Regions from separate parts of the Desulfosporosinus acidiphilus SJ4 genome, predicted to be linked through region 2. Evidence: riboswitches for the same ligand, from Rfam matches in the RefSeq annotation. Region 2 holds a riboswitch; each other region holds the start of a gene.

Region 1 (4,505 bases), 2.2 Mb from region 2:
CCCCCAGGCAAGTAAGGGGTGCACTGACCATCATGCTTAATATTAATACGGAGACCTGCTGTACTTGATTTACGTCATTAGTAGTTCTTGTAATGAGAGTTGCTGTACCAAGCTTATCAAATTCCTGCAGGGAAAAGCTCTGAACTTTAGCAAAGATCTTTTCACGCAGGATCCTGCCAAACCCTACTGCAGTTTTGGCAGAGAGGAAATTGGCAATAATGGCGCATAAAGTTCCTCCGGCAGCAATTAAAAGCATATGACCGCCGATTTGCAAAATATAGCCTATGTCATTATTGACAATCCCATGATCGACTATGTCCGCCATTAAGGTCGGCAAGTAAAGATCAGAAAGCACCTGTACAAAAAGGAACAAGAAAACACCGCAAATATAGGGTGAGAATTGTCTTAAAAATTTATATAATTTTACCATGAGCTTCTCCTACCTCATACCATTCTCTGGATTCCAGCTTTGAACTGGGTTAATTATTAAGCATCGTTTTTAAAAGTTCCAACCCCTCAATGATTTTAGCCTGGTCGTCTGAGGAGGCTTTACTTAAGGTGCAAGCGATTTTTTTGAGTATCAATTGATGGTAATGCTCGTGCATTTCTGAAAATTTCGGCGAAACACTGACATATACAACCCTTCTGTCTTGCTCACTTCGGTTTCTTACCACAAGTCCCATGTTTTCCAGACGATCCACAATACCTGAAACCGTACTATTTGATAGGCTAAGCTTCCCGCTTAGATCAGTGATCTTAATAGTATTTTCCTTACTTAAGATCCCCATGACCATCATCTGAGTCACAGTCATTCCCTTTTCTTCAAAGATGTTCCCTATATTGTGTCTGAAAAGAACCATGATCTCATGAAACAACTTAGCAATTTCGTAACTTTGATTTGAATTATCCATAATTCTACTTCCTTCGATTTTATTTCGTCCGCGTAAATTACGTCATCGAATATTTCGTTTACGAAATAATATTAGTCGGTTCATTAAGTTTTGTCAATACCCTACTCTTTAGAGTGGCCTTTGCTTCAAAGATACTCGGCGAAGCGGCTAAAAAAACAAAGGACGGGGTTCGTCCTTTGTTCCGGGGAAACTAATGTTTAGGGGGCTGCGGCTGGTTATATTGAGGATTGTTGCGGGTGTGGTCCATATAACCCGGTTTTACCTCCCGTGGTCCGTTGGGCTGAGGATCTTTTCCGTATTGGGCCGGTCCGCCATACTTTTCATTAGGATTTTCTTCATAAGAAAACCCATTTCCTTGATTCCATGGACCGCGGCTATCGCCTTGTCCGGTGGACATGTTCATATATTTTTTCGAGAAATCCGAATCTCTGAAGTCCTTGTTAACTCCGGAACCCTTAAGAGTTTCTAAGGCCTGCATAAATGAGAAGTTATGGGATTCTTCCCGGCTTAAAAGGAACCGGATCATGTCTTTGACGCCGGCATCATCGGTCTGTTGAAGGAGACGTTCATAAATCAGTTTAGCCCGAAGTTCCGCTCCGGCATTGGATGAAAGATCTGTATAAAGGTCTCCCGTGGAATTGACAAAGTTAGCGGTCCACGGAACGCCGGCGGAATTTACCAGTAAAGGTCCTCCTCCCAGCAAAGCCATATGATTGGCAGCAAAGTCTTTGGGAATATTGTCAACAGGTCCGATGAGCATCCCCAGGGCTTCTCCTACCATCTCCAAATGGCTTAATTCTTCAGCTGCAATGTCCTGCAGCAAATCCCTTATTTTAGGATCGTTACAACCTAAACTTTGAGAGAAATACTGCATCGCGGCTTTAAGTTCGCCATTGCCGCCCCCAAACTGTTCCAACAACAGGACCGCATATCGAGGATCAGGCTGATCGACATGAACCGTGTATTCCATATCTTTGACATGTTTAAACACCCAAATAACCTCCTTGCTTCAACACAATAACTTTTCCAAGCTATTATCTCCTCGAATTTTACGTATTATCCCGTAAATTGCTAAAACTTATGGGATTATCCCTCTTGACTGTCTTTTAAGTTCCTTGCTATACTTTTGGTAATATATGATAATATAACTTATATTTTTTTCGGTTGGGGTAAACTTCGCGAAAGCGGGGGACGCTAAAGTCATGGATCTAAGGCTTAAAGCAAATGCTTGCCAGCGCAGGAAAGCTAAGATCGCCAGACTACAAGATGAACTTCTCTGGGGAGAGTAGTACTATGGACTACTCTCCCCTTTTATATTTCTAAGCGAATCTTGGGAACATTATGATTTAGAGAAGCTTGGAGGCGTGTCGATGCTCATTTGGATTGCAGCAAGTATATTTCTACTTAGCTATTTTTTGATCATCCTCGAAAAGTTTCCCCGTGCAGTTATTGCAATTTCCGGTGCCTCATTGATGATTATTCTGGGGGTGCTCACACAAGATAAAGCTGTCAAACATATTGATTGGAATACTTTAGGGTTATTAATCGGGATGATGCTCATCGTTGATCTTACCCGCAGATCAGGTATCTTTTCCTTTCTGGCTGTTTGGGTCAGCAAAAAAGTCAAAGGAAATCCTGCGATGCTTTTGATTTCCTTGTCCCTTCTCACGGGTATCTTGTCCGCTCTTTTAGATAACGTTACAACAGTTTTGTTAATTGTCCCAATTACTTTATCAATTGCTGACGAACTGGAAGTTGATCCTATTCCTTTTCTCTTTTGCCAAATCCTGATGAGTAATATCGGAGGCACAGCGACTCTGATCGGGGACCCGCCCAACATTATGATCGCCGGGCAAACAGGCCTCAGCTTCCTGGATTTTATTATAAATCTTCTTCCCATAATCCTTATCATTATTGTGGCGACTTTATCAGTTTTATATTTGTTTTATCGCCGCAAGCTAACCACCGGCGAGGATTTAAAACACAAACTAATGATGCAGAACGAATGGGAACAGATAAAAGACTTTTCCTTGCTCAAAAAATGTTTGGTCATCTTGGGCCTTGTGATTTTAGCTTTTTCCCTCCATTCCCTCCTTCACTTAGAAACTGCAACCATTGCCCTAAGCGGAGCCATGCTGTTAATGCTCTGGACCCATGAAGAGCCGGAGGATATATTCCTGGCTGTCGAATGGCCAACCCTCTTTTTCTTCGCCGGCTTATTTGTGCTTGTGGGAGGACTCGTGGAAACCGGAATCCTTGACTATCTGGCAAAAGGGAGCATGAGTTTAACCGGGGGAAATCCCCTTTTAACAACCCTTTCAATTTTAATAATATCCGCACTGCTTTCTTCATTTCTCGATAATATTCCCTATGTGGCCACCATGATCCCCCTAATCCAAAAATTAGCTGAGCTTAGTCATCTTACCCCAGCTCAAACTCAACCTCTATGGTGGGCCTTAGCCTTAGGAGCTTGTCTCGGCGGAAACGGTACCTTAGTAGGGGCCTCAGCTAACCTCATCGTGGCAGGAATTGCTGTAAAGAACGGCCTCAAAATCCGCTATATCCAATTTTTTAAAGTAGGTTTTCCTATGATGCTTCTCAGCATTATTATCTCCGCCGGATACCTGGTCCTCCGCTATTACTAGACTCAAGTCTCACTTGAATTCGCCAAAAATCTTTAAGCCGCATTTTGGACAATTACCATCCTTTAAGCGGTTGACAAGGGTTGGTTCACGGAGGATGACAGGTTCGCTGCATTTTGGGCAGAAGGTTGTGCTTCCACCGCTGACATTACCGAGATAGACATAAGGAAGCCATTCCTTGGCAACCTTAAAAAGCTGGTCTAAAGTTTTTCGTTCCGTTGCAGGGAGTGAGAGCCGGTAAGCTGGGTGGTATCGGCTTAGATGCCAGGCAAGGGGAGTATTAAGGTCATAAAGCCAGCGGGATAATCCGGCCATCTCCTCAGGATCATCATTGGCCCCAGGAATGACTAGGGTCGTAATTTCTAAATGAACGCGCCCGGCTAAGCGCTCCACGTTTTCTAAGACCCAGCTTAATTTGCCTCCGCAGTAATGACGGTAAAATTCCTCAGAAAAACCTTTAATATCAATATTAACTGCATCGAGCCAAGGGATTAATTCTTCAAGGAAGCGTCCGGAGATGATCCCATTACTGACCAAAACCACTTTTCCCCCTTGAGCGCGAATAAGGGGCGCCGTATCTCTGATCATTTCAAACCACATGCTTGGCTCGGAATAAGTAAAACATAACCCCAAGGAATTTTTGGCCCGTAAAGCAAGCTCAGCAGAACTCACTCTTTGCCCTGATTGACGTTGCTGAGATATTTCGTGATTTTGACAAAATGAGCAGCTTAAATTACAGCCAAACCCTCCTACGGAAAAGATCCAAGACCCAGGATAAAAATGGTAGAGCGGTTTTTTCTCAATGGGGTCAAGATTCCAGGCAGCAGCTTCGCCGTAAGTGAGAGAGACGATCTCGCCTCCCCGGTTTTCGCGAGTATGGCATCGCCCAGCTTGCCCTGGCTGCAGAAGACAATGTTGAGGGCACAGAAGGCAGCTAGCACTGGAGGATTCC
Region 2 (4,505 bases):
GTTTCTAGCTTTAATAGAAATCGGAGTCCCCATACTTAGAGTAAAGGTCTTAGAAGGGCATAAATAAAATAGCCCCCTGTTTGAAATGTCTCATGACTGTTTCAGGCAGAGGGCTATTTTATGTTTCGATATTTATTTTATAAAGCAGCACGATTTATTAGACTTGGGAATTCTTAGAAACGAATCAGTTTCCATAGTAATCCAGGTTGGTTGATGGCTTGAGTATTCTGAAGCGGAACAGATTGAACCCCTTGGCCGGTTTGGATTTTTAGAGTGGCGATGTTCGTGTTTGCTGGCAAAGGAAGTTCTGTATTTTTCAGATTTATGGAATAGTTAATTTTCATTCCAGGATAGCCAAATACTTTAACGGGTTCTGTAGCTTTTAACGGACTGTTGTTTTGCCATGCAGTGGTTAGTTCGCCATAACCTGAGGTGGGCTGATCGAGAGTATATAGCTTAAATTGAGATCGAACCTGATCCTGTATGTTGACATTAGCCTCAAGAGCACTTTGGAGAGATTGTTGTGTAACTTGACCTAACACAGCACCAATAATGTAATGAGTTTCATCGCCCGCTTGAACAGGTGTTGCAGAGATGAAGCAGCCCCCTGCAGCTGATGTAGAACCTGTTTTTATACCAACAATTGCGTGCTTTCCGAGCATACCATTTACATTATAGACAGTTCCGGCTACGGGCAGGGTCACTTGCGGCATAGCAACAATTTGACGAAAAACAGGATCCTGCATTGCAGCTTGAGCAATTTTTATTTGATCAACAGCATTGCTGACAGTAGTTTCACTGACACCACTGGCATCCGCATAGTGAGTTTTAGTCATACCAAGGGATTTGGCAGTTTCGTTCATCTTGGCAACAAAATTCTCGTTAGATCCTGATACCCAGCGCCCTAAGGTATCTGCCACATTGTCTCCTGACGGAAGTAATAGACCTTCAAGAAGCTGTTTTTCAGTAAGAGTTTCTCCTTCTGCAACCTTTAAGACGGAATAGCCATTACTTAAATCGCTTTGGTAGCTTGCGACATCCTGAGCAGTCATGGTTAATGTGGGACCGTTTTCACCAGGCTGCAATGGATGAGTTTTTAAGACCAAATAGGCAGTCATTATTTTTGTTACACTAGCAATAGGAACAGGACTTTGGTTAGAAGTTGAAGCGACAACACCTAAATTTTCTGTACCAACAGCTGATTCACCCTGCGTGGGAAATGTTACCGAAAAGTGGCCGGGTAACGATGAAGACGTTGATGTCACTTTCGCTTCCATGGAAGGGAGAGCACCAGTAAACCGACCATAAGCTAGCACGCAGACTAACAAAACAATGACTAAGAATAATATTCCTCTGATGGGAAACATAGGAACCTTGCGAGACGGGGAAGTGGACGGAGTCCCAGACATAAAATAACCTCCTTAATAATATTTAATGTGAACAGTTTAATTTTACAGGAAGAGTAAGGATTCGACAAATGGGTAATCATAACTTTTTCATTTGGGCATCGTTTTTACATAAGTTTTTATTGGTAAAAAGTATTTTAGACGACGAATAATAAGTGATATACAGTACTTAAATGTCAAAAAAGTTTGTAAAGTGTTCCAGAATTAGTAGTATTGTAATAAAAGGATAAAAATTTGTTATAATGGGCAAAAAATGTTGTTCTTTAGAATATTGTATAATATACTACCTTTCAGTGGAGATTAATCCCTTAAACATTAGTAGGAATAAAAGTTAATTAAACTTCAGTGCTAAAGGCAAACTCAGTGAGAGCTGAGGACGCAAAGCCACGGGTCTTAGATTCTTGATAAGATAGCCGGGTTACCATATAAAATTGTGTCGCCGATCGTTGAGTTCGGTGCTTTATTTTTTTTATGGTTAAGAACCAACATTAACAGGTAAAACAAAACAACAAGAGTTTAAGAGACACTACATTTAATGTTTCTCAAAGGGAATTTACATATAGAGAGCAAAGAGACGGAGGGAGGGGGAAACTCTTTGAATTGGTTATTAAAACCTGCACAATTAAATCTTACGGTAGGAATGCCTGCAAGTGCAGATCTATTTGATAAAGCCGGTGTATTATTACTTCATAAAGGACAGCCAGTGACAGAAGGTATAGGAGATCTTTTAAGGAAGAGAAAAGTTTATATTTGGGATAAACAAGAGGATGATGAATATCCCTCTAGAAACAGTGGGAAACCATTCCCCAAAGATGTCTATGAAGGTTTAGTTGGTTCCTTATGGAATATTTTTCATGAAGCAAAACTGATTACTGCCGAACAAATAGAAAAAACCATCGTTCTCGTGGAAACAATCGTTGAACAACTAAAACCACTCAATGTTTATTTGAACTTAGATGTTGTACCCTTGGACCTTGAACAGTTTAGAAACTATGATTACGGTACATTCGTGCATAGTTTGAACGTAGCTATTTTGGCAACCATGACAGGTATGCGTTTAAGGTACCCTGAGACAAAACTTAAGCATTTAACCTTGGGTGCCCTCCTGCATGATTTAGGCAAATTGAATATTCCCAAGGAAATATTGAATAAACCGGGTAATTTAACCGAGAACGAATTAGCTATTATGAGACGTCATCCTCAGCTTGGAGCAGAAATGCTGGAGAATTGCAACTTATTGACAAGCATAATGGATACGGTGATTAAACATCATGAACGTTGGAATGGGACTGGGTACCCTTTTGGATTGAATAAGCAAAAAATTCATCTGGATGCACAAATTGTCGCTGTTACGGATGTATTCGAAGCTTTAACGGCAGACAGGCCCTATCGAAAAGGTTTACCTCCCTATTATGCCCTGGAAATGATTATAGCAGGAGCAGATAAAGCCTATAATCCACAAGTTGTGAAAGCTTTTCGAGAGAGTTTAATTTTATACCCGGAAAATTCAGTGGTGACTCTCAATACCGGTGAAATTGGAGTAGTTGCAGCAGTTCCGATGCAGATGCCGACACGTCCTTTGGTTCGTCTTTTACTTGATAATAAAGGCAGGACAATCAATAAAACTCAGTATGTAGATTTAATGCAAGATTTAACTAGGTTTATTGGTCGTGTGGAATATGATTTTCCAATGAGAGGCTGCCCAGAGTGCTGGGATCCAAACAAGGGCAAATGGAAAAATTAAATAACTTTCGACAAAAGAAAGCTTAGTACTTAAATAAAATCCTTTCTGAACCCCGAAAGCTATTGTAAGAAAGACGACACTTGTGATGAGCCTCCATTTGAGGCCTTTCAAATTAAAGACGGTTTCTAATCCCCAACTTGTCATAAAAAAATAGGCGCTGCATTTAATAACTAAGGCTCCAAGCCAAACTCCCATAAATAGGGATTCGACTCCGGCAACCGTCCTGCTTATTTCTACCATTTTTCCTAATTCTAGAATACCGAATAATAATCGGATGGTTTCCGTCGGACCAAAGACGAGAATCTGGATAACAACAACAACTGTATCTAAAATCCCCACAAGAAATCCAATTCGCCAAATTGCAGATTTTAATTGAGCGAAATCTTGCCTATTACTGTGAGGTAAAAATCTAATAAATCCCGCCAAGAACAGGATATAGACCATGGGAAAGGGGATCACTTTAAAGACTCCCCAAAGCAGAGGGATAACTCCGTTTTCCAGAAATGGAAGGAGAGCACCTTGTTCAATTCGTGGGATCGTTAGGAAAATATTAAGAACTAAGGCAACAACAATGATAGGCAAGAGAACTTCGGAAAAACGTGCAAACACTTCTATACCTGAAGTTGCCAAATAAAACACAAGAATTAGCCCACCAAGGTAAAGAACCCAACGGGGAACTAACGGCATGATGGATTGTTCGTAAATAATACCAATAAAGGCTAATAATAATCCACCATAGTAGCAAGAGATGATGAAATAGACAGAACCAATAAGTTTGCCGACCCATCTCCCTAAGATTAATTCAGAGATCTGCAATAAATTTTTTTCTGGGTAATGGGCTGAAAGAGAAAGCACCATAATACCATAGGGAATAGTCAGAGCAAATCCTGGCATGATAGACATCCAACCATCTCGCCCTCCCGCCTCTGTAACGAATGTTGCAATGAGAAGGAACGTTCCGCCCATGAGAACAGATGCCCCTAAGGTCATAAATTGATGTACTGAAATTCTTTCCATGGTTCCCTTCCGGCGAAAGAGTCTCACGTAATACGGAAGTATTGCTAGATAAACTCCCGGAAATAAACGTGGTATCTTGTAGTTTGCCCGCTGATTCACCTCTTATCCTATATTCGTCGATTTGCCAATGTGAATGCATTCTAAGTCAAAGTGAGTGCTTTATTAACAAAGGATTATGGACTTTTTGCCTGAGATTTTAATAATTTGGATAATGAGACTATTTCTATTCCCTGGGCTTTTATTTCCGGCAGCATCTCCTTGATTGCTCTAGCTGTATTGGGACCTTGTGGGCCAACATGCCCGATACCTATAGCCTTGCCGGAAGTTTTGGCTTTCGA
Region 3 (4,505 bases), 1.2 Mb from region 2:
TTTTTAAATGAAGAAGATGAAATTCCAGAGAACCCCAACCCTGTGAAATTGGAGCGTGTACAGGGTAGTGTGGAGTTCAAAGATGTTCATTTTGGTTATGACCCTGAAAAAATTATTATCAATAGCTTCTCTGCTGCAATAAAACCCGGTCAGAAGGTGGCTATTGTCGGTCCAACCGGGGCGGGAAAAACGACGATGGTTAAACTCTTAATGCGCTTTTACGATGTCAATGACGGTTCAATCCTGGTAGACGGACACGATATCAGAGAGTTCAGCAGGTATGATTTGCGTTCGATGTTTGGCATGGTTCTGCAGGACACCTGGCTTTACAATGGCAGCATTATGGAAAACATTCGCTATGGACGTCTTGAGGCAAGTGATCAAGAAGTATTGGCGGCGGCTAAGGCTGCCCGTGTCGACAGTTTCGTTCATACACTACCTAACGGGTATAATATGATTTTGAATGAAGAAGCTTCCAATGTATCCCAAGGACAGAAACAGCTTTTGACCATAGCCCGTGCCATATTGGCTGACCCTAAAATTCTTATTCTTGACGAGGCTACCAGTTCTGTGGATACTCGTACGGAAGTAGAAATACAAAAGGCTATGGATCACCTTATGGCAAACAGAACGAGTTTCATTATTGCCCATCGTTTATCGACAATTCGTGACGCGGATTTAATCCTGGTCATGAATCACGGTGATATTGTAGAACAGGGACATCATCGAGAGCTTCTTGCGAAAGGTGGTTTCTACGCTAATCTTTATAACAGTCAGTTTGAAGCCGCCGAAGCCGGTTAAGAAGTTTGTTTACCTAGTCATTAAATAAAGGTGTTCTCACTCCACTGTACTAGTGAAGTGAGAACACCTTTGGCTATTGGCACTCATTTGGATTTTTAGAGCCGAGTTTTAACACGGCTCCGTGTTAAATGTTAGGGTATCTGACATAGTGAACTCCTTCAGCTAAGAGCAATTGATTGAATCAGCTTTCTTTTACAACTAATAAAACCCCGCCAAGAATTAAAAGAGAACCTATTAAGAATGTGATTCCGACTTGTTCACCGAGAAACAGCCAGCCTAGTAAAGTTCCGCTCAGAGGCTGAAAGAAGAAAAAGAGGCTTCCGCTGGCTGCTTCAACCATTTGCAAACCTTTATTCCAAAGAAAGAACGCTAAGGCAGTAGACACAACACCAAGATATAAGATCCCTTCCCAGATGGCTGGATGCGTCAGAACGTCGATTGTGCTCTGGTTCAACTGCGTTGCTGCAAAAGGGGTAATGATTACGGTCGCTGCAAAAATAGCGTAAGTTGTAACAACAAGCTGAGAGTAGTCACTGGGGACTCGTTTTATGAGTACAGACATTAAGGCCCAAGTTAAGGCGGCAATTCCTAAAATTAGTCCTCCGAGCTGATAATTTATATTGACATCACCGATCCCGACAATGCACAATACTCCGATGGTTGCCAAAATGACAGAGACCCATTTGCGAAAAGTAATTTTTTCTTTGAGTAAAAATCGAGCAAATACTACCATAAATGCTGGAGTTGCAGATGTAATCACGGCACCCATCTGCGCAGTTGATAGCTTTGTTCCTAGAAATTGAGTCCAGATCGATATAGCATAGCCGGTTAGGCCAATAGCCAGTATCAATGGAATGTCTCGCCTTCGTATATGCCAGGATTGATGCGTTAAGACAGACATCGCTGTAAGGACCACCAGGGCAATGACATAACGGAGCCAGACTAATTCTAAGGGTGATATAAAACTTAGCACGACTTTACTTATAACATACATGCCGCCCCAAATAGTTGCTGCTAAAGCTAGGTATAATGAGCCTAGTTTGTTATTTGACACAGTAGTTCCCTCCGTCTTTAAAATTGCATCGGTATTCCAGACGGAAGAGCATATCATCATCAATCCGTCAGGAAAGAAGTTCCGCCGGCACATCATTTTCAAATAGTGGTGTAAAATACATTATTAAGTCACCTCCATAGTGATTTAAATATGTTCGCGATTAGAAAAGGATTCTCCTCTAAGGAATTGAGATTATTGAATGCGAAAAGAACGTTGCCCTAAAGTATTACTATAAATTGAAATATTCCCTATATTTTTATTAATATCAACATTCGATTACATTCTTGTGCTATAATATACAATAAAAGACAAAGGCAAACTTGGTGAAAGCTAAGGACGCAAAGCCACGGGTCTTTCTATTAACGAAAGATAGCCGGGTTGCACAATAGTGTTTTGAATGTCTTTGTCGTCAAGAATATAAACCTTGGCGGCATTGCTTTTGCCTAGCGCTGAATAGCTTGAACCAAAACGCTGATTTGGTAACAAGAATAGGAGAGATATGAGATGATAGCTTTTGCAGGCGTTGAGGCATGTAAGATCATGGCTGAATTATTAGCCAATTTAATTCCCGGCGGCGCATTGTTTGGCGTTGTGGAACATGATACGTTTGTTTGGGTAAAAACATCGGACTCATTTTCCTTAGACATTTTTAAAGTTGGCAACAAGCTAAACGAGGATACCACGACAATGCAAGCAATACGAGAAAAAAAGGTTGTAACACAGAATGTTCCTCGTACTGTTTATGGCATGAGAGTTTTCATCGTCTCAATTCCTATCATCGAAGAGAACGGCAATATTTGGGGAGCTTTTTCTATCGCATTGCCTAAATTGCACCCAGTCGCTGCTGCTTTTGGAGATTTTGCCCCGATTTTATCAGAAATGTTCCCGGAAGGGGCTTTTATATACATGTCGGATTTGACAAAAATCGCTTACACCCAGGCCTCGCAGAAATTTGATATGCCGTCTATCACCGTAGGTTATGAACTAAAAGAAACGGATATTGCCTATCGGGCGCTTAAGACCAAAAAACCTATTATTGAAGAGATTGATGCCACGAAATATGGGCAACCGCTTACGATTGCTAATTTCCCACTGTATGATGATGAAAAGAAAAATCTCGTGGCTACCTTAGGAATTGTAACTCCGAAGAAAACAGCGGTTACCTTGCGTGAGGTGTCGCATAATCTTGAAAGCAGCTTGGAAGGCATCGCTGCAGCAATAGAGGAACTTTCGGCTTCTGCTTCGGAAATTCACTCCAATGAAGGAGCACTTAATGCGGATATTAAAGGAATAATTAATATATCGGAGGAGATTAACAAAGTATCGGCTTTTATTAAGAAGATTGCCGATGAAACACAAATGTTAGGTTTGAACGCTTCTATCGAAGCAGCTCGAGCGGGCGATGCAGGCAGGGGATTTGGCGTTGTTGCCGAAGAGATTAGAAAGCTTTCCGCTCAATCCAAGAGCACGGTTCCCAGAATCAAACAATTGACAGATACTATAAAACAGAACGTTGAAGAAGCAAGCCGTAAAAGTACGATGTCCCTGGATGCCAGTCAAGGACAAGCTGCCGCTTCTGAAGAAATTTCTGCAAGTATTGAAGAAATTACGTCCATGTCGATGGAATTAAATAAATTAGCGAGGTCTTTATAACATTGAACCCAGGGGCTTCGGTGGCGGAATGATAGTACATATAGATAACCTTGATGCAGAACTTGCCTTGGTTGAGCAAAAAATCTCCAAAATTGAACTTGTCCGGCAAGATATTCTTGACTTAAAGAAGCGGGCCCAGGCACTATTCGAAACAATGACCAGAGAAGAAATTAAGGATTAGATATGTCTCTTCTAAATGTATCTCTTCAGCCGTGGTCGAGATATTCGAGACTAAAAGCAGGATTAGTGGGGAAGGAGAAAAAGGAGCTGCTGGTTAGGAGGTATATAAAATGAGTATTGACAAAGCTTTTTATCATAATGTTCTAAAAAACATGTTTGCCGATCCTTGCGAAGTGACCTATTGGGATGGGGAGATTAAGCGATATGGAGAAGGAGAGATTCGGTTCCGAATTCACTTTAATGAACCTCTTCCGAAATCAGAAATTATTGGCGATCCATCCCTTGCCTTCGGTGAGGGTTATATGCATAACAAAATTGATATTGATGGGGCTTTTGAAAAAGTCATCGAATCGATTTTCAAGAATCAAAACAGTTTTCTTTATGAGAAACATAGTTATGTAAAGTTAGCTAAGAAGCTTTCCAATACACTGCGAAAAAGCAAAGAGGATGTTCAACACCACTACGATATTGGTAACAATTTTTACCGTCTCTGGTTAGATGATACTATGAGCTATTCTTGTGCTTATTTTGAGTCGCCCGAAGACAGTTTATATCAGGCTCAAAAAAATAAAAGATGAAACGTTTATTAGAATGTGGCGTTTGTACCTAAATTCCTGTGCGGCTTCATTCCATTGTGGCAACATCGATGTTCATCAGTTCCTTTTTACTAAGGGAGTAAATAATAACTTGCCTTTAACAAGAACATATATGTATGAATGAGCTCGTTCAGATAAATCTAATATTGGCATTGTCCTGACATATTCATTAAAAGATGATAGCACGAAAGTAATTACTGTATAAATTTTATACCGACTTA
Region 4 (4,505 bases), 2.1 Mb from region 2:
AACTTGGTGATAGACCTTGCGAAGGATAAGCCCATTTTCCTCCAGTGCCCGCAACTGCCTTGTCAACGTTGCTTGTGTTAAATCCGGCATTAAACGCTGTAACTCATTGAATCTCAGAGTTTTTTCACTTATATAATGTAAAATTAAGAGACTCCATTTCCCGGATAATACTTTTTGTGCTGTTACATAGGGACATCGCCCTACTAATTTTTCATTCTCTTTCATATGGCCCTCCTGTAGTAATAGTATCAATAATGAAATATACTATCATAAAAGATCGTACTTGTATAAATTATTCTACCGTCATAAAATGCATTATAGAGGTATGGCTTGAAAGGAGTAAAGATCAATGGAAACAGTATTCGAGTTTTTTAAAAACAACCAGGTTTTCTTTATTGCAACAATGGATGGTGATCAGCCGAGAAACCGCCCCTTTGGAGCGGTAGCAAAATTTGAGGGCAAGCTGTATATATGCACAAACAATACAAAGAACGTATTTAAACAAATTGAAAAGAACACTAAAATCGAAATTGCTGCCTTAAACAAAGATGGCGGCTGGTTTCGCTTAGAAGCAAAGGCGATCGTTGATAAAAGACCGGAAGCAAAACAAGCTATGCTTGACCAGAATCCTTCACTTACAAAAATGTACAAAGTTGATGATGGAGTTTTTGAGGTGCTGTATTTTGAAGATGCAACGGCAACATTTATGACAACTGAGCCCAAAACCATTAAATTCTAAACTTAAAGGGATGTAATAGTGTTCCTGCTGTATGCAGGGGGACAAAAAGGTTCTTTGTTTATCCGATGTACTTTACATTTATCGTATATTAGACCTTTCACTATCCCTTTTACCATTACAATACCGTTATACTTTAATATTTAATAATGGAGTACGCTGCATTAAACTTTTTTTAATGCAGCGTATGCTTTTCTCTAAAATAAAGTATTAATATAAGTCGTATACTAATCAAACAAAACTTTTTCTTCCACTAGTTACATAATGTGACAAATTAGAACAGTATATCTATGTTATACTACACATAAAGAGTTTTAGAACAAAAATGTTTATTTTTTGCTAATTTAATACAAATTAGGAAGTTTAGAAACATGTATTATAATTTGGGCGCTTTATACATGTGGAACAAGTAGCGCAACCGGCCTGGTTTTATGAATAAACCAGGCTTTTCACTTGGGAAGATTATCTTCGTCCAGCCATAAGAAGAATCCTATAATATTGAGGGAGAAAAAGATGAAAGAAAGAAAATTTATAGTCCTAGGACTCCTAATTGGACTTATTCTTTTTTGCTTTGACAGATGGCTTGATTCTCATAATCATTCACTAAGAATTTCCTGGATACTCGTTATTTTGGGGGGGGGTAACGGGTAGTCTCTTAATAAAGATCAATAATGAGCAAAGAAAAAAAAGTGAAGCAATCAAAGAGGATCATCAACGGATGCTCGATTTGTTGAACAGTCTGCCGGGTATAGTCATTGTAGTGGAAGAAAATTATAAGGTTCGTTTCGCAAATCGCAATTATAACAGAGAATTTGGTGAGGATCACGTTGAGTTCTGTTACAATATGTTTGGAAGGACAACCCCTTGTGAGAACTGTAAGATAAATGAAGTGTTTGTTGAAGGACGGCCTATGGAAAATGAGGATACTTTCTATAACGGAGAAATTTACGAAGCCAAATATCAGCCATTTAGAGATATTGATGGAACAAGACTTGTCATAAAAACCCTTTACAATATTACAGAGCGAAAAAAGGGAGAGCAAGAACTGTCTCGCCTGCATCGAGAAATGGCACATCTAGAACGTCTGAATTTAGTGGCCCAAATGGCCGCAGGGATAACCCATGAAATTAGGAATCCGATTTCGGTGGTACGGGGATATCTCCAGTTTCTTGGGTCTAAACCGGAGTTTCAATTACAAGGTCAGATATTTGAGCTAATGATTAATGAACTTGATCGAGCCAATTCGATTATCTCGGATTACTTGGCAATATCAAGAAATTCCACGAAAGGGCTCCAATACTTTAATATCAACAAAATTTTAAGACATCTATATCCATTGCTTGAGGCAGACTCAGGTTCTCAGGATAAACAAATAGAATTTAATACCAGAGAAACCCCTAATACTATGCTCAATCCGGATGAAATCTCACAATTAGTGCTTAATTTATGTCGTAACAGCTTAGAGGCAATGAAAGCAGGGGGAACGCTAACTATTCAGACATATGTTGAGAACGAATTTGTGATCCTATGTATTGAGGATGAGGGCGGAGGTATCCCAACAGAACAATTGGACAGAATTGGTACACCTTTTTTTACGACAAAAGAGAACGGAACAGGATTAGGCCTGAGCATCTGTTACGATATCGCTTTTCGTCATAATGCTTCTATTGACTTTAAGAGCAGTCCCAGGGGAACAACTTTTTTTGTTCGTTTTCCGCTAGTCAAAGAAGTAACAAGTTTATCGCACTGATAATCATTAATCTGCCAACTAAGCAGATTGATTTTCCCATCGTGACTTACCACGATTAACGATTGCAAACCTGCAGTTTTAGGAAAATTGCTTAAGAACGAGTGAAGGTATAAACCGACGATCGTTCTTTTTTCGTACTGGCCACGGACTACCGAGGGGTTCTTAGGCAGTTTTTTTGCGAAGCTTCTCTTAAATCGACATATTTCGCTGTATATCTAGAATATAGTATTGATAGTGACATGATTAATCAAAAATTAACATGAAAATGTTGAATATGATTTATTGCTTATTCTATGGGTTTCTGAAAGTGGGGTTGCCGGTGATAGCGTTAGTTTATTTGTATCTGACTTGCAGTAGTGTCTATTTATTTTTGGGAATATCATTATTCTTTAAAGATCGCAAAAATATAATTAATAAAATATTTTTAGCGATAAGTTTGAACTTAGCATTCTGGGCCTTTTGTTATGCCTTGATGACTTCCTCAAGCACTAAGGAGGCTGCCTATTTTTTTAATAGGTTATCTTCTCTTTCTTGGTCTACATTGTTTAGCATGGTGTTGTATTTATTTATTTATCTGACCAAACGAGAGGCCTATTTAAAGAAACCTTGGAATCATTTGCCGCTTGTTGTCCCCTCTTTGATTGCCATTTATCTCTACTTTCTTCATACTACTTCAGCTAACGAAATTGTGCGGGCTTCCTATGGATGGACTTTTTTAATTCCTAAGAGAAATGGAGTGCTTTGGGATTATTATTATGGTATTTACAGTGTAGTATTCGCCCTTGTCAGTATTTGGCTAATTCTGGATTGGGGTAAAAAGTCGAAATTGGTGAGAGAAAAGAAACAGTCTAAATTAGTTGCTTATTCTCTTCTAGCATCCTTAATTCTAGGTTCAATAACGAATATTATATTACCGCTCTTAAAAAAGACATACCTTCCGCAACTTGCAGTAGTTTCTATCCTCTTTGTTTGCCTGGTAATTAGGTACTCAATGATTAAATTAAAACTGATGAGTTTCACCTCAGAACGTGTTGTCTTGGACGTTTTGAAAATTATGAATGAGGGGTTAATAATTACTGATCCGGAGGGGAAAATAACGAGTATAAATAAGGGAGCACTTCAACTATTAGGATATGAGGAAAGTAATCTTAGGGGTAAGCTCGCAGAGCAATTTTTCCAAAGCGATTTGATGTTGTCTAAAACCGGTATTTCGAGTCGCAGCGAAAATGAAATAATAACTCAGAATGGAACATTGATACCAGTTTTAAGTTCTTTTTCAGTTTTGTTGGATGACTTTGGTGATGAATTAGGACGTGTCATATTATTTCAGAACATCTCGGAAATAAAACAAATCCAAAATGAACTAAGAAATGCTCATGAGATGATGATGGGGGAATATACACGTCTGCATGATGTTATTGATAGTCTTCCTGGGCTGGTGTCCGTTATCTCGGAAAGTTATGTGGTTCGATTTGCAAATCAAAATCATAATTCTGTCTTTGGAGAGAGTGAAGGAAAAACTTGTTATGAAGTGGTCGCCCAAAATAAACCATGTGACAATTGCTCAATAAACTATGTCTTCGAAAACGACCTTCCTATTAGGGGAGAAAAACTCTTTTACAACAACCGGATTTACGAAGTAACTCTTCAGCCATTTTATGATATTGACGGTTCTAAGCTTGTAATTAGAAATTTATGCGATATAACAGAACGCAAAGAAGCTGAGCAGGAACTATCTCGATTGCAAACAGAGATGGCACGCCTTGAGCGCCTGAATTTAGTGGGACAGATGGCTGCCGGTATTGCTCATGAAATCAGGAATCCTATGACAACGGTTCGAGGATATCTCCAGTTACTGGGAAGTAAATCAGAGTATCAGTCTCAGGAGAGCACGTTCCAACTGATGATCGATGAGCTCGATCGGGCCAATATAATTATTTCGGATTTTTTGTCACTTGCAAGAAATTCAACGAAAGAGCGCCGTTATCAAAATATTAATGAATTATTAAAACATTTATT

What was found. Region 2 has a riboswitch for cyclic di-GMP ahead of DESACI_RS13625 (HD-GYP domain-containing protein). Riboswitches for the same ligand answer to the same signal wherever they lie in the genome.
Region 1: another riboswitch for cyclic di-GMP. It lies ahead of DESACI_RS03530 (ArsB/NhaD family transporter); the one in region 2 lies ahead of DESACI_RS13625 (HD-GYP domain-containing protein).
Region 3: another riboswitch for cyclic di-GMP. It lies ahead of DESACI_RS08115 (methyl-accepting chemotaxis protein); the one in region 2 lies ahead of DESACI_RS13625 (HD-GYP domain-containing protein).
Region 4: another riboswitch for cyclic di-GMP. It lies ahead of DESACI_RS04060 (ATP-binding protein); the one in region 2 lies ahead of DESACI_RS13625 (HD-GYP domain-containing protein).

Annotation. Positions count from the first base shown of each region.
Region 1 is NC_018068.1:750,302-754,806, reverse strand. It holds gene DESACI_RS03545 (ABC transporter ATP-binding protein) at 1-430, opposite strand, end outside; gene DESACI_RS03540 (MarR family winged helix-turn-helix transcriptional regulator) at 480-911, opposite strand; gene DESACI_RS03535 (manganese catalase family protein) at 1,102-1,902, opposite strand; cyclic di-GMP riboswitch class I at 2,070-2,178, shown strand; gene DESACI_RS03530 (ArsB/NhaD family transporter) at 2,225-3,556, shown strand; gene amrS (AmmeMemoRadiSam system radical SAM enzyme) at 3,566-4,505, opposite strand, start outside.
Region 2 is NC_018068.1:2,996,942-3,001,446, reverse strand. It holds gene DESACI_RS13630 (D-alanyl-D-alanine carboxypeptidase family protein) at 174-1,409, opposite strand; cyclic di-GMP riboswitch class I at 1,750-1,832, shown strand; gene DESACI_RS13625 (HD-GYP domain-containing protein) at 2,002-3,150, shown strand; gene DESACI_RS13620 (GerAB/ArcD/ProY family transporter) at 3,058-4,167, opposite strand; gene DESACI_RS13615 (divergent polysaccharide deacetylase family protein) at 4,341-4,505, opposite strand, start outside.
Region 3 is NC_018068.1:1,761,781-1,766,285, forward strand. It holds gene DESACI_RS08105 (ABC transporter ATP-binding protein) at 1-801, shown strand, start outside; gene DESACI_RS08110 (DMT family transporter) at 983-1,855, opposite strand; cyclic di-GMP riboswitch class I at 2,159-2,241, shown strand; gene DESACI_RS08115 (methyl-accepting chemotaxis protein) at 2,360-3,508, shown strand; gene DESACI_RS24495 (hypothetical protein) at 3,537-3,689, shown strand; gene DESACI_RS08120 (DUF7884 domain-containing protein) at 3,799-4,266, shown strand; gene DESACI_RS25755 (hypothetical protein) at 4,280-4,408, shown strand; gene DESACI_RS08125 (zinc dependent phospholipase C family protein) at 4,493-4,505, opposite strand, start outside.
Region 4 is NC_018068.1:878,024-882,528, forward strand. It holds gene DESACI_RS04050 (winged helix-turn-helix transcriptional regulator) at 1-225, opposite strand, end outside; gene DESACI_RS04055 (pyridoxamine 5'-phosphate oxidase family protein) at 350-739, shown strand; cyclic di-GMP riboswitch class II at 1,085-1,169, shown strand; gene DESACI_RS04060 (ATP-binding protein) at 1,455-2,486, shown strand; gene DESACI_RS22960 (ATP-binding protein) at 2,761-4,505, shown strand, end outside.